Regions from separate parts of the Acidovorax sp. LjRoot194 genome, predicted to be linked through region 2. Evidence: predicted binding sites of a transcription regulator. Region 2 holds the regulator's gene; the other holds the start of a gene.
The links. Region 2 encodes FNR, which switches genes on or off when oxygen is low (the NO sensors DNR and NnrR bind a similar motif). Its sites were predicted from a motif close to TTGATNNNNATCAA; they were not measured.
Positions count from the first base shown of each region.

Region 1: ubiM (5-demethoxyubiquinol-8 5-hydroxylase UbiM) is a predicted target of FNR. The motif match lies at 4,458-4,471, and genes of this name have one in related genera.

Region 1 is NZ_CAXUQB020000001.1:170,856-178,171, reverse strand. Features, by position in the region: gene ACSQ3N_RS00840 (TetR/AcrR family transcriptional regulator) at 1-371, shown strand, start outside; gene ACSQ3N_RS00835 (alpha/beta fold hydrolase) at 752-1,666, shown strand; gene ACSQ3N_RS00830 (trans-sulfuration enzyme family protein) at 1,650-2,804, opposite strand; gene ACSQ3N_RS00825 (AraC family transcriptional regulator) at 2,881-3,699, shown strand; gene ACSQ3N_RS00820 (hypothetical protein) at 3,819-4,250, shown strand; gene ubiM (5-demethoxyubiquinol-8 5-hydroxylase UbiM) at 4,562-5,911, shown strand; gene ACSQ3N_RS00810 (class I SAM-dependent methyltransferase) at 6,104-7,069, opposite strand.
Region 2 is NZ_CAXUQB020000001.1:3,917,291-3,924,606, forward strand. Features, by position in the region: gene ACSQ3N_RS17740 (sulfite exporter TauE/SafE family protein) at 1-703, opposite strand, end outside; gene hemN (oxygen-independent coproporphyrinogen III oxidase) at 756-2,138, opposite strand; gene fnr (fumarate/nitrate reduction transcriptional regulator Fnr) at 2,321-3,043, shown strand; gene ACSQ3N_RS17755 (hypothetical protein) at 3,144-3,434, opposite strand; gene ACSQ3N_RS17760 (FixH family protein) at 3,544-3,864, opposite strand; gene ccoG (cytochrome c oxidase accessory protein CcoG) at 3,905-5,353, opposite strand; gene ccoP (cytochrome-c oxidase, cbb3-type subunit III) at 5,475-6,392, opposite strand; gene ACSQ3N_RS17775 (CcoQ/FixQ family Cbb3-type cytochrome c oxidase assembly chaperone) at 6,417-6,554, opposite strand; gene ccoO (cytochrome-c oxidase, cbb3-type subunit II) at 6,584-7,216, opposite strand; gene ccoN (cytochrome-c oxidase, cbb3-type subunit I) at 7,234-7,316, opposite strand, start outside.

The DNA.
Region 1 (7,316 bases), 3.7 Mb from region 2:
CCAAGGGCCTGCCGCGCCTGAACGAGATCGTGCGCCGCTGGATCGCCCGCACACGCGATGTCGAAGCCTTCACCGGCTGCATCTACACCGCCGGTGCCTTCGAGCTGGACGACTGCGACGGCGAGCTGCGCGATCAGCTGCATGGCGAGATCACGCGCTGGCGCGCTGCCCTGCGGCGCACGGTGCTGCAGTCCATCGAGGCCGGACACCTGCCGGCCGACACGCCCGCGGACCAGCTGGTGGGTGAGATCTACTCGATGATCATGGGTCTTTTGCACGATGTGCGCTTTCTGCGTGATCCGCAGGCCGTGCAACGCGTGGAGGCGTCGTGGGCGCGCCTCCTCAAGAGCTACCAGCCGACGGCTGCCTGAAAACTGCTGCGCCATGGAATCTCTTGCTTTGTTTTGCCCCAATTTCGCACAACCGTGCGAAGAAAGGAAATGCCATGTTGATCTTTCTGATACTGGCGGTTGCCATCGCCGCTGCGCGCGCCGTGCAGGCGCTGCGCGACACACTCGCCCGGCTGCCGCGCAGCAACCGCGACTGGATTTTTTACTGAGCGCGGCTCCCACACGCTTCTGGCGCCGTTGCCGCGCGCTGGTCATACCACCCCACTGCCTGCAACGCAGCGCATGGCCAGAACCGCTTTGCCCCGTTGTGTGGCCCGCCCTCAACGCCCGCGCCCGGCCCCAGGCCGCGCCGCGCCAACCACCTCATCCCCCCTGTGTTGTTGATTTTCCGGAGCACCGCCATGAGCCATTCCAACGCCCTGCAGGCCACCACCCACTTCTACGGCGGACATGCCGGCATGCGGCTGCTGCGCACCGCCCTGGGCGCTGCCGAGCGCCTGTGGCCCGCCCTGGCCGTGCGCGCGGCCTACCGCCTGTTCGGAACCCCCTTGCCCCTGCGCAGGCCCGGCACCAACGCCCTGCCCACCGGTGCGTGGCGCACCGAGCGCTGGCCGTTTGAAGATGCCGAGATCACGCTCTACACGCCCCAGGCGCAGCCCCACGGCCCCGCTGTGCTGCTGCTGCACGGCTGGGGCGGCCATGCGCGCCAGATGCTGCCGCTGGCCGACGCACTGACCGCGCGGGGCCTGCGCCCGGTGCTGGTGGACTTGCCCGCGCACGGCGGCAGCCGGGGCCGCGTGAGCAACCTGGCGCAGTTCGCCCGGGCCATCGAATACGCCACGGCCCGCCTGCACGCGCAGGACTCGGCGCCCACCGCGGTGGTGGCGCATTCGCTGGCGGCCAACGCAGCCGCCCATGCGGCCAGCCGCGGCCTAGCCACGGGTCGGCTGGTGCTGCTGGCGCCGCCCGCATCGCCGCATGAATACACGCGCCTGTTCGCGCAGGTGTTCGGCCTGTCGGAGCGCACCCGCGCCGCGATGCAGCGGCGCATCGAGGCGCGCGAAGGCATTCTGATGGGCCAGTTCGAGCCCCCCGCCGTGGGCCCGCGCATCGCCCTGCCCACGCTGGTGGTGCACGACCGGGGCGACCGCATCAACCGCTTTGCCGACGGCGAGGCTTACCGCGACTGCATTGCGGGCGCCACGCTGATGCCCACCGAAGGGCTGGGGCACCGCAAGATCCTGCAACACGCCGAGGTGCTGCAGGCCGTGGTGGACTTCGTGGCCCCATCGGCTGCGGTCAACCCAGAACGCTGAGCGCTTGTGCGAGGTCCGCGCGCAGATCCGCGGCGTCTTCCAGCCCCACATGCAGGCGCACCAGGCGGCCCGCGTCGGGCAGCGTGGCGAGGGTGCGCAGGTGGTAGGGCACGGCGGGCAGCACCAGGCTTTCGTAACCGCACCAACTCGTGCCCAGGCTGAAGAGTTCCAGCGCATCGATGAACGCGCCGAATGCGACCTCGCTGCACGGCGCCAGCTCGAAGGTGAAGGGCCCGGCAGCGCCTGAAAACTGCGCGCGCCAGAGCGCGTGGCCCGGGTCGGAGGGGAGCGCGGGGAACAGCACGCGCCGCACCTGCGGCTGCTGTTGCAGCCACTGGGACATCGCCAGGGCGGTCCGCTGGTGTCGTTCGAGCCGCACTGCCAGCGTGCGCAGGCCGCGCAGCGCAAGCCAGCACACATCGGGCGCCGCATGCGCGCCGCTGCGATCGCAAAAGCGCCGCGTGCTGGCCAGGTCTGCGTGCGACCCCGTGATGAGCCCCAGCATGAGGTCGGAGTGCCCGTTGATGTATTTGGTGGCCGAATGGATGGCGATGTGCACGCCCAGGGCGTGGGCATCCAGGAAAACCGGCGTGCCCCAGGTGGCGTCCACCGCCACCGGAATGTGCCGCTGGCGCGCCGCTGCGCACACGGCACGCGCGTCCAGCATCTCCATGGTCAGCGACGCGGGGGTCTCGATGTAGACCAGGCTCGTGTTGTCCCGCAGGTAGGGCGTGATGTCGGCCCCTTCCGGAAAGTACTCCACCGCGGTGCCCTGCGGCACCAGTTCCTGGTCGCAGAAGATGCGCGTGGGGCCGTACACACCCTGGTTCAGCAGCAGGTGGCGACCCGGCCCGGCGTGGGCGCTCAGCACGGCCACGATGGCCGCCAACCCGCTGGCAGTGGCCAGGCAGGTTTCAGCACCCGCCAACGCGGCCATGCAGCGCTGCAGCTCGAACGTGGTCGCGGTGCCCGAGCGGCCGTAGCGCGGCGAATCGAACACCGTCTGGTGGTGCGCATGTTTGTAGTCGGCCAGGGTGTCGAACACGACGGTCGAGGCCCGCACCAGCGGCGGGTTGATGGCTTGGGCGGCGCGGGCCGTCTCGCGGCCTGCATGGACAAGGAAGGTGGTGGTGTGCATAGGCTGCGTGAGTGTGTTGGCGAGGTGCGCGGAGGTACGGAGGTATTGCGAGAAGGCGGTTTCATAATAGAAGTGCATGTCAGCACCAGAACGCCAACAAACATCGCCAGAACGCCAAGACGCCGGGCTGTGGGCCACGCTGGCCAAAACGCATGCGGCGGGCACCCGGTTGCCCGTGCACCAGCACCGCAGCGGCCAGCTGGTGTTTGCTACGCGGGGTGTGATGCTGGTGGAAACCCCGCAGGCGCGCTGGACCGTGCCGCCGCAGCGGGCGCTGTGGGTGCCTGCGCACCATGCCCATGCGATTGAAGTCCTGTCTGCCACCGACCTGCGCACCGTGTACTGCCAGCCAGCGCTGGTGGCGCAGTGCGCATCGTTTGAGCGCCGGGACGAGGTGCACGCGGTGGTCGCGTCGCCGCTGATTCAGCAACTGGTGCTGGGGCTCTTCAACAGCGGCTTCGACCACCCCACGCGGCAGCTGATGGTGTCTTTGCTGCTGCACACGCTGCAGCACACCCCTTGCCTGCCCACCCACCTGCCGATGCCCGCCAGCGAAGGGCTGCGGCGCGCGCTTGCGCTGTTGCTGCAGTCCCACCGGTGGCAGCTTCCGCTGCACGATCTCGCGGCCGAAGCTGCCGTGTCGGACCGCACGTTCACCCGGCGGTTCACGGCAGAGACAGGTGTGAGCTTTCGCGTCTGGCGCCAGCGTGCACGCATCATTGCCTCGCTGGACCTGCTGGCCTCGGGCCGGCCGGTCAAGGCCATCGCGCACGCTATGCAGTTCGAGAGCCCCGCCGCGTACATCGCTTCGTTCCGCGCGCTGCTCGGCTGCACGCCGAACGCCTTCCGGGGGCTCCCGCAGGGCGAAGCTTTCGGGGTCCCGTCACAGCCGTAGCCACGGCGTGGGCGGGCTCTGCCGTGCGGTGCCGCCCCGGCCGGGCCCTCCTCTATGATTCACGGTCCGCAGCCCCGCGCGCTGCACGACAACCCACGGCCGTCCGCCACGCTTCTCCCATGCACTTTCTCACGTCCGCCTGGCCTGCACTGGCCTACCTGCTGCCCGCGCTGGTGCTGGTGTCTGCCATCTACTTTCTGGCCAAGGGAGACAGGCGTGCGTTGGCGCACCTGATGGCGCTGCTGGCGTGCTTCCTGATCGGTGCATTGCTGATGGAGTTCTTCATCTTCATGGCCGCGCGCATGGCCCGCTCGGGCAGCCGCGATGCCGTGCTGGGCATGGGCACCCGCCAGTTGCTGGAGACGATGGCCAACCCACGCTCCATCTCAGCGCAGCCCTTGTCGCTGGCCGCCGTGGCCGCCTACAGTGTGCTGGCCGCGTACCTGTGGCTGCTGGTCACCTGGGCGCTGCACCTGCGCGGCAAGCCCGCAGGCGGTGCCCGCAAGAAGAAGCCCGCCAAAGCCTCTGCCCGCAAGTCGGCACGCGCCTGAGCACGGCTTCTATCAGGCACTTTTTTAGTTTTTTGACGGCCTACCGCTGGATGGGCGGGCGTCAGCAGCTATTTATTTGATAGCAATTACTTTGACGGGCCATCTGGGTGGCTTCGTCATGCTGCCCACAGCCTCCACAGATCCCCATCGCCACCGCATGGCCCGTGCGTTGCCAATGTGCGGCCAGCCGCCAGCACCTCGTCAGGCTTGATGCAGGGCAAACCCGGCCGCCACGGGCGCATCCACAATGGCAGGCGGTCCCCTCCGATTGCAGGGGCTTGCGTACCGGGCGGTGCACCCGCTCCTCGGCCATGACATCCACCGCCACCTCCCTTTCTCACAGCGACGTCCTCATCGTCGGCGCGGGGCCTGCGGGCCTGTCGCTGGCCATCTCGCTCGCCCAGGCGGGGTTCACCGCCACCGTGGTCGAGCAGCAACCGCAAGCTGCGTTGGCGGACCCCGCGCCCGACGGCCGCGAGATCGCGCTGACCCACCCCAGCCGCGCCACGCTGCAGCGGCTGGGCACCTGGGCGCTGCTCGCGTCGCACGAGACCGGTGCCATCCGCACGGCGCAGGTGCACGACGGGCCGCTCGGCCAACACAGCGCGCTGCAGCTCGATGCCCGGCGCGCGGGCCATGATGCCCTGGGCTTCATCGTGCCCAACCACGCGCTGCGCCGCACGGCCCATGCAGTGGCTGCGCAAACGCCTGGAGTGCGCATCGTGACCGGCGCGCAGGTGACACGCGTCGCCACCCTGGCCACGCATGCCGAGCTGGAATACCGCCTGCCGTCCGACCCCGCGGCGCGCCCCGGCATCTACAGCGCGACACCGCCGACCGAGCGGCTGCAGGCACCGCTGCTGGTGGCGGCCGACAGCCGCTTCTCGGCCACGCGTCGACAGCTGGGCATCGGCGCGCGCATGACGGACTTCGGCCGCACCGTCATCGTCTGCCGCATGCACCATGCCCTGCCCCACGGTGGCGTGGCGCACGAGTGTTTTGGCTACGAGCGCACGCTGGCCATACTGCCTCTGCCGGATGCGGTGGATACGTTGGATGCAACCGACTCCGCCGGCAGCCGACATCTCTGCTCGGTCGTCGTTACCGCGGGCGCTGCAGATGCAGCCGCTCTGATGGCCTTGCCCGCCTGCGAATTTGCCGCCCAGGTGCAGGCGCAGTTCCGCGGCCGCCTGGGGCCCATGCAGCTCGACGGCGAACGCCACGCCTACCCGCTGGTGGCCGTGTACGCAGACCGCTTTGCCGCCCACCGCTGCGCCCTGCTGGGCGACGCCGCCGTGGGCATGCACCCGGTGACGGCCCACGGCTACAACCTGGGCCTGGCCGGCGTGGAGCGCCTGACCACCGCCCTGCAGACCGCGCGCCGCCGGGGCCGCGACATCGGCGACAGCCGCGTGCTGGCCGCCTACGCGCGCGCCCACCACCACCATGCATGGCCGATCTACGAAGGCACCAACGCCATCGTGCGGCTGTACACCGACGCACGCCCCCTGCCCCGCCTGCTGCGCCAACTGGTGCTGCAAGGCGCACGCCGCCTGCCTCCCCTGCAAGCCGCCATCGTGGGCCAGCTGACCGGCAAGCCGCCCGGATGGATACAGGCACTGGCAGCGGGCCGCAACCCTGCACCACTTCAAAAAACATAGCCGCCAGCGCCCGCCTGGATTAGCCTGCAGCCGCATTTGCACTGCAACCCAAATCCGACAAGTGCCACCAGCTATATTTTCAATAGCACGCTGCCGTTGCAACTGGCGCACCCCAAAGCCAGTGCCACCGTGGAACTGGCTCCGCCAGGCCACGGGTGGCGTCCCCCTGCGGGAGAAGGCGCCGAAGGCGACTCAGGGGGAGTCGTGCACCCCCAGCGTCACCATGCCGTACAGCGGCGCGCCCAGCCAGGGCCACCACAGCGTCTCCAGCGCCAGGCCCGCCCAGCCATAGCATTCCGCCACGCTGTGCTCGTGCAGCAGCTCCAGGCGCGGGTGCACGGCGGCCAGGTCGGACAGGCGCGCCACGCCCCAGCGGAACTCGGCCCCGGTGGGCCCCACGCTCGCATGGCGGGCCGCCGTGCCCACTGCGCGGTGGGTCAGCACATCCAGCACCAGGCGCGAGCCCGCGGGCGCGCACTGCGCGAACTCGGTCAGCACGGCCTCGACCTGCGCGGGCTCCAGGTACATCAGCACGCCTTCGCACAGCACCAGCACGGGCTGCGGCGGCGGCTCGCCGGCGGCGGCATCACGCGTCGGCAGGCCCAGGCGGCCCCACCAGCCGGGCTCGGTGATGTCCACCTCGGCCAGGCGGGCGCGCGGGCACTGCGCAGGCAGCAAGGGGCGGCGCAGCGCCATCACCTCGGGCAGGTCGGCGTCCAGCCAGTGGTTGGCACCGGTGTCCAGCCACTGAAAATGGTGCGACAAGCCGCAGCCCAGGTTCACGCCCTGGGCCCCGGGGTGCATCAGGAAGAATCCCTGCGCCGTGTCGCGAATGAACCGCGTGCGCCACAGCACGTTGAGCACCGTGGGCAGGTCGTTGAGGTAGGCCTCCACGTCGGCGCCCAGGCGCTCCAGCAGCTCGGCAGCCACCGCATCGCCGCACGCCAGCCACGGAAAATAATGGTCGCCCCGCGCCCGTGCCGCCAGCGGGATGAGCAAAGTGCTGGGCACGGCGGGCAGCGCTGCGTGCCCCGGTGTGGCGGCGGCGGCCGCGCTGCGGGATGCAGCAGCGCCAGGCACTGCGCGGCGGGGCGCCACGGTGCGGGGCGCGGATGCTTTGGTACGGCGTCGGGTGGGGGATGATGGCTGCAGCGGCAAGATCGTCTCCTCCTGGGGTCGCAGGGGCGCCACGGTGGGCGGGATGCATCGGCGAAAGCAAGCGGGTGGGCCCCGCAACGGCCCGGGCTGCGGTCCGCGCGCTGTGGCGGGCCACCGCGGACGCTGAGCCGCCTGGACGGCCGGGGCGCAAGGGCCAGTGCCTTGCCCATTGTGGCGCCAACCCCGGGGCCACGCGGCCATTCCGAGCCGCAGCGCAGGGGTATAAGAAAACTTGGAAAAGAGCGCG
Region 2 (7,316 bases):
GCTTGTAGACCAGGTCCATCCAGAGCGCCCAGCCGGCCACCGCGCAGAGCAGGCCGCCGGCCACCCGCGTGCCCCCATTGGCTCGCCAGGTATGGAGCCGCGCCCGGAGCCGGCCCCACGCCCAGGGGCCGGCGGCCAGCCAGAGGCCGCTGCCCACGCCAAAAAGCGCCATGGCCAGCGCCCCTTGCACCGGACCGCCACTGAGCGCGGCCACCAGCAAGGCCGAATACAGCAGCCCGCAGGGCATCAGCGCCCACAGGAAACCCGCCAGCAGCACGCCCCCCGGGGCCTGGACCAGCGGGCGCACACGCGCCCACACCGCCCGGCCCGCCTGCTCCACCCACTGCGGCTGGCGTGCCTGCACCATGAGCATCAGGCCCCAGGCCATCACCGCCACATGCGCCAGGGTCCAGGCGGGGCGCAGCGCCATGGTGTGCTGGGTCAGCCATGCCAGGCTGTCCATGGCCAGGGCCGCGAGGGCGCCTGCCAGGGCATAGCCCGCCAGCCGGCCCGCGTGAAACGCCGCCGTGCGCTGCACCACGCCACCGCGCGGCAACCACCGCACCGGCTGCGCCACGGCACCCGCTGCAGAGCCGCCCCCCTGCCCCACCAGCGCCCCGCAAGGCGCAGAGCACATGGCCAGGCAGTGGGACCCGCCGGCAAGGCCCATGAGCAGGGCGGTCGAAGCTACCGTGAGCAGCATGGTGGGCAAGCGCCTGAAGGCACCCAGTGGGCCCGGGCGGTGCGGCCGGGCATCAGATGATGCGCGAGAACCGCGCCCGGTTGCGGTCTGCCTGCAGATAGCGGTCGAACACCATCGCGATGCCGCGCACGAAGAACCAGCCCATGGCAGTCACTGCGATGCCATCGGGGCGGATCTGCACCAGCCCCTGGCCGGCCATCTCCTCCAGCCGCTCGATCTCGGCCGCGAAGTAGCGCCGAAAGTCGATGAGCCACGCCTGCTCCAGCGGCTCGAACAGCAGCTCGCCCTGGCACATCAGCGCCATGATGACGGCGCGGCGCACCAGGTCGTCGCGGGTCAGCGCCAGGCCGCGCACCACCGGCAGCCGGCCCTGGTCCAGGAAGTCGTAGTACTCGTCCAGCGTCTTCGCGTTCTGGCTGTACGTCGCGCCCACACGGCCGATGGCGGATACCCCGAGGCCAATCAGGTCGCAGTCGGGCTGGGTGCTGTAGCCCTGGAAGTTGCGGTGCAGCCGGCCCTGGCGCTTGGCCACGGCCAGCGCGTCGTCGGGCAGCGCGAAGTGGTCCATGCCCACGTACACGTAGCCTGTGGCCATGAAGGCATCGAGCGAGCGTGACAGCATCGACACCTTGGCGCCGCCCATGGGCAGCTCGGCGGGGACGATGCGGCGCTGCGGCTTGAAGCGCTCGGGCAGGTGTGCGTAGGCATACAGCGCAATGCGGTCGGGCCGCAGTTGCACCACCTGGGCCAGCGTGCGGTCGAACGACTCGGGCGTCTGGCGCGGCAGGCCGTAGATGAGGTCGACGTTGATCGACTCGAAGCCCAGCGCGCGGGCCGATTCGACCAGCGAGAACACCTGCTCCGCGGGCTGGATGCGGTGCACGGCCTTCTGCACCTCGGGGTCGAAGTCCTGCACGCCGAAGCTCAGCCGGTTGAAGCCCAGCTCGGCCAGCACCGCCAGGCGCCTGGCATCCACCGTGCGCGGGTCCACCTCGATCGAATACTCGCCGCCCGGCGCCAGCGTGAAGCTGCGCTTGAGCATGGCCATGAGCTCGCGCAGGCCGTCGTCGGACAGGAACGTGGGCGAGCCCCCGCCCAGGTGCAGCTGGCTCACCACCTGCCCGGTGCCGCAGTGTGCGGTGTGCAGGTCGATCTCGCGGCTCAGGTAGCGCAGATAGACATCGGCGCGGTCATGGTGCTTGGTGATGATCTTGTTGCACGCACAGTAGTAGCACAGCGATTCGCAAAACGGAATGTGCACGTACAGGGACAGCGGCAGCGCCTTGGCCCCGGTGCCTGCGCGGCGCTGCTCCAGCGCAAGCACGTAGTCGTCCTGCCCGAAAGCCTCGACGAAGCGGTCGGCCGTGGGGTAGGAGGTATAGCGGGGCCCTGGCACATCGAAGCGGCGCAGCAGCTCGGGCGAAACAGCAGTCATTGGAAGCATCCTTGCGTACGCTGCCACTGTGCCGTAAGCTGTTCCTCACGTCCTTGATCTACGTCAAGTGATGCCACCAGCCGACCAGCGACAATTTGATGCATGTCAGTCGCCCACCCCCGGTCCGCAGCGAAGCCTCGCCACCACGGGGTGAAACGCCCGAACCCCAACCTGCTGTACCTATGAACCCGCTCACCATGAAAGTCGCCTGCTCCAACTGCAATCTGCGGGAGCTGTGCATGCCTGTCGGCCTGAGCGATGAGCAGTTGCAGCGCATCGACGAGGTCGTGGCCACCCGCCGCAAGGTCAAGCGCGGCACCACGCTGTTCCGCAACGGCGAGACCTTCACCTCGCTGTACGCCATCCGCACCGGCTTCTTCAAGACCTGCGTGGCGACCGAAGACGGCCGCGACCAGGTCACCGGTTTCCAGATGGCCGGGGAGATCATCGGCCTCGACGGCATCGTGAACGACCAGCACACCTGCGATGCCGTGGCGCTGGAAGACGCCGAAGTCTGCGTGATGCCGTTCGACCGCATCGAAGAACTCTCGCGCGAGGTCACGGCGCTGCAGCACCATGTGCACAAGATCATGAGCCGCGAGATCGTGCGCGAGCATGGCGTGATGCTGCTGTTGGGCAGCATGCGCGCCGAAGAGCGGCTGGCCGCATTCCTGCTGAACCTGGTGCAGCGCCTGCACGCACGGGGCTTCTCGCAGTCCGAGCTGGTGCTGCGCATGACGCGCGAAGAGATCGGCAGCTACCTGGGCCTCAAGCTCGAGACCGTGAGCCGCACGTTCTCCAAGTTCGTCGAAGAAGGCATCGTCGAGGTCAAGCAGCGCCATGTGCGCATCCTCGATACCGACGCGCTCAAGCGCATCGTGAACAGCCAGCAAGCCTGCCACTGAGCACCACCACAGGCCAGGACTTCGGCGCCGGCCTCGAGCCGGCGCTGTCGTTTTCAAAACGCCGTTTTCACCACCCGCAGTCTCCGCACACCTCGGCACATCAGGAGCACGACGTCTTGCGGCAATCGTCAGGGCGCTCCCCCGGCGGCACGGGACAGCGGTTCAGCTCGAACGGCGACATCGCCAGCAGCGTGGTCAGCGCGCTCGATGCCATCGTGACGGCCCAGAACGCGAAGAACGCGAGGGTATAGACCCCCTCGCGCGACAGTGCCAGGGGCTGGCCGAACCAGTGCAGGTCGTGCGGATCGACCAGGGCAAAGACCAGCATCTCCATCACGCCGGCCATCAAAAAGGCGGGCCAGGCAATCCACATCAGGCGTTGCGTCCACATACTTGCAGTCTCCTTCGCGGGGCGAACGGGCACGGCGGTACCGCAGGGGCCGCCGGTGCTCGCCGGTGTTGTTGTTCTCGTCTTCGCAGCCGGTCAGCCGGTGGGCGACTCAACGCGGCTGGTCCTGCACCGGCGTGGCGGCGTGGTTGCGGCCCTTCACGGCAGGCGCCAGGCTCTTGGCGGGGTTTTCCAGCGCCTTGTTGATCTCGATGCCCTGGCGGTAGTAGTCCTCCGCCACCACCGGGTCGGGGCGCGAGATGGCCAGCCACAGCGTGACGAAGCCGGCCACGATCACGATGGCGGGCCCGGCGATGACCAGCCAGACGTGGCCGAACTTCCACCACGGGGCGGCGGCGGGCGCGGCGCCCGGACCTGTGGAACTGGCAGAGATGGCTGGGCCGTTGCGGCCGATGGCGGGATTCGATGGCATGTCAGTACTCCTTGCAAATCTTCTCGGGCGGTGCAGCGCCTCAGCGCGGCACCAGGAAAACGGATTTCTCGGTCACATGGGCGGCTCGGTCCACCGCCTGCACGTCGAACTGCACCGCGTGCGAGCCCGGCGCGGCCGATCCGTACGGAATCTGCAGCCGCACCGCCACCCAGCGGGACTCCGCGGCACCGATGTCCACCTCGGCCTCCGAGGCCACTTCGAGCGCGGTCAGCCCGCGGGCGGCGATGCGGTAGCGCTGCGGCCCCTCGGTCGCATTCATGATCTGCAGGCGGTAGATGTTCTCGAGCTTGCCCCCGGCCACGATGCGTGACAGGGCTGCACGGTCGCGCACCACGTCCACCTTCAGCGGCGTGCGCGTGACCAGGCTGGCCAGCATGGCAAGACACAGCGCTGCCAGGATCGCGGTGTAGATCAGCACGCGGGGGCGCAGCACCCGGCGCAGCATCTGCGACTGGCTCCACCGGTTGGCCACGCCGTTTTGCGTGGAGTAGCGGATGAGCCCGCGCGGGTACTGCATCTTGTCCATCACGGTGTTGCAAGCGTCCACGCACAGCCCGCAGCCGATGCACTCGTACTGCAGCCCGTTGCGGATGTCGATACCCACCGGACACACCTGCACGCACAGCGAGCAGTCGATGCAGTCGCCCAGGTCCTGGGCCTTGTAGTCGATGCCCTTCTTGCGCGGGCCGCGCTGCTCGCCCCGCTCGGGGTCGTAGCTCACCACCAGCGTGTCCTTGTCGAACATCGCGCTCTGAAAGCGCGCATAGGGGCACATGTACTTGCAGACCTGCTCGCGCATGTAGCCCGCGTTGCCGTAGGTGGCAAAGCCGTAGAACAGCACCCAGAACATCTGCCACCCGCCCGAGAAGGCCAGCAGCTCGCTGCCCAGCGTGCGGATGGGCACGAAGTAGCCCACGAAGGTAAAACCCGTCCACAGCGCCACCGACATCCACGCCAGCTGCTTGAGCGACTTCTTCACCGCCTTCTCTGCCGTCCACGGCCCCTTGTCCAGCCGCAGCCGCGCGCTGCGGTCCCCCTCGATCCTGTGCTCGATCCACATGAACATCTCGGTGTAGACCGTCTGCGGGCACGCAAAGCCGCACCACAGCCGCCCCGCCACTGCGGTGAACAGGAACAGCGACATCGCCGAGATGATGAGCAGGCCCGTGAGGTAGATGAAGTCCTGCGGGTACAGCACCAGGCCGAAGATGTAAAAGCGCCGCGCACCCAGGTCGAACAGCACCATCTGGCGCTGCCCCCACTCGAACCATGGCAGCCCGTAGAACACGAGCTGCGTGAGGAACACCATGGCCCAGCGCCAGCGCGCGAACACGCCGCTGATGGAGCGGGGGTAGATCTTCTTTTGCGCCTCGTACAGCGAGACGATCTCGCCCTGGGACGACGACGCATCGGCCGCGACCGCCGCGATGGGGATGACCTTGCGGGCAGGCCCGCTGGGTGGCTTCATGGTGTGGCTCGTGGTGCTGGCTTTTGAAACGGTGAGGCCCTGGCTGGCGGGAGGGATGCGCGGTGCGGACCGCAGGGCGGCGCTGGCTGTCGCGCCGCCCGGCGTGGTCAGGTGCCCGGGCCTACCTGGCCGCCGCCACCTGCTTGCCCGAGAGGCTCCACACGTAGGCCGACAGCACGCCGATCTGCGCTTCGGTCAGCTTGTCCGCCTGCGCAGGCATCTGGTTGGTCTTGCCGTTGTTGATCATGGCGGTGATGGCGGCTTCGCCCCAGCCGTGCAGCCAGATGTCATCGGTCAGGTTGGGCGCACCCAGGGCCTGGTTGCCCTTGCCATCCATGCCGTGGCAGGCCGCGCAGGCACCGAACTTGGACTTGCCCAGCGATGCACGCAGCGAGTCGTGCGGGCTGCCCGACAGGCTCAGCACGTAGTGCGACAGGTTGCGCACGTCCTCGGGCGTGCCCACGGCGGCGGCCATCGGGGGCATGGTGCCGATGCGGCCCTGCGTGATGGTCTCGCGGATCTTCTCGGGCGTGCCGCCGTGCAGCCAGTCGGCATCGGCCAGGTTCGGAAAGCCCTTGCTGCCGCGTGCGTCGGAGCCGTGGCACTGGGCGCAGTTGTTCATGAACAGGCGCTCGCCGATGGCCTGGGCCTGCGGGTCCTTGGCCACGTCCTCGGGCTTCATGGATGCAAAGCGGGCGTACAGCGGGTCGAGCGCGGCCTTGGCCTTGGCCATCTCGGCCTCGTACTCGCCCTTCTGCGTCCAGTTGAGCTTGCCGTTGAAGCTGCCCAGACCCGGGTAGGCCGCCAGGTACGCCAGGCCGAACACGATGGTGATGACGAACAGCCACACCCACCAGCGCGGCAGGGGGTTGTTCATCTCGACCAGGTCCTCGTCCCAGACGTGGCCGGTGGTGTTGTCGGCGGTGGCCACGACCTTCTTGCGGCCCGCCATCCACAGCAGGATGCCGCAGGCAACGATGCCGACCAGGGTCAGCGTGGTCACAAAGACCGACCAGAAATTGCTGGTGAAGTCACTCATGGGGTGTTCTCGTTCTGGTGAAGGTCAATCTTGTTCGAACGGCAGCTGTGCGGCCTCGTCGAACCGGGACTTGTTGCGGCCCATGTACGCCCAGACCCAGATACCGATGAAGCAAACCATCGATGCCAGGGTGGCGACGATGCGCATGGTGGTGATGTCCATGGCGGATCTCCTAAAGGGTTCTGTGTTGCTTACTTCAGCGCGCGGCCCATGACCTGCAGGTAGGCGATGAGGGCCTCCAGCTCGGTCTTGCCCTTGACGTCTTCGGCCGCGGCCTGGATCTGCTCGTCGGTATAGGGCACGCCCACGGTGCGCAGGGCCTTCATGCGGGGCGCCACGCCGGCGGGGTCCACAGCGTTCTTTTCCAGCCAGGGGTAGGCAGGCATGTTCGACTCGGGCACCACGTCGCGCGGGTTGTTCAGGTGGATGCGGTGCCATTCGTCGCTGTACTTGCCGCCCACGCGGTGCAGGTCGGGGCCGGTGCGCTTGCTGCCCCACTGGAAGGGGTGGTCGTACACGAACTCGCCCGCCACCGAGTAGTGGCCGTAGCGCAGCGTCTCGGCGCGGAAGGGGCGGATCATCTGCGAGTGGCAGTTGTAGCAACCCTCGCGGATGTAGATGTCGCGCCCCACCAGTTGCGTGGCGGTATAGGGCTCCACGCCCTTGACGGCCTCGGTGGTGGACTTCTGGAAGAACAGCGGCACGATCTCCACCAGGCCGCCAATGGCGATCACGAGCAGGATCAGCACGATCATCAGGAAGTTGTTGGTCTCGATCTTCTCGTGGGAGAAGCCGGTCGAAGGGTTGGTGTTGTTGTTGGACATGAATGGACTCCTTCGGCTCAGGCGTGCGCCGCAGTCACGGCAGGAATGGTCACCTTGACCGAACGGCCCGAGATGGCGGTCATCCAGACGTTCCAGGCCA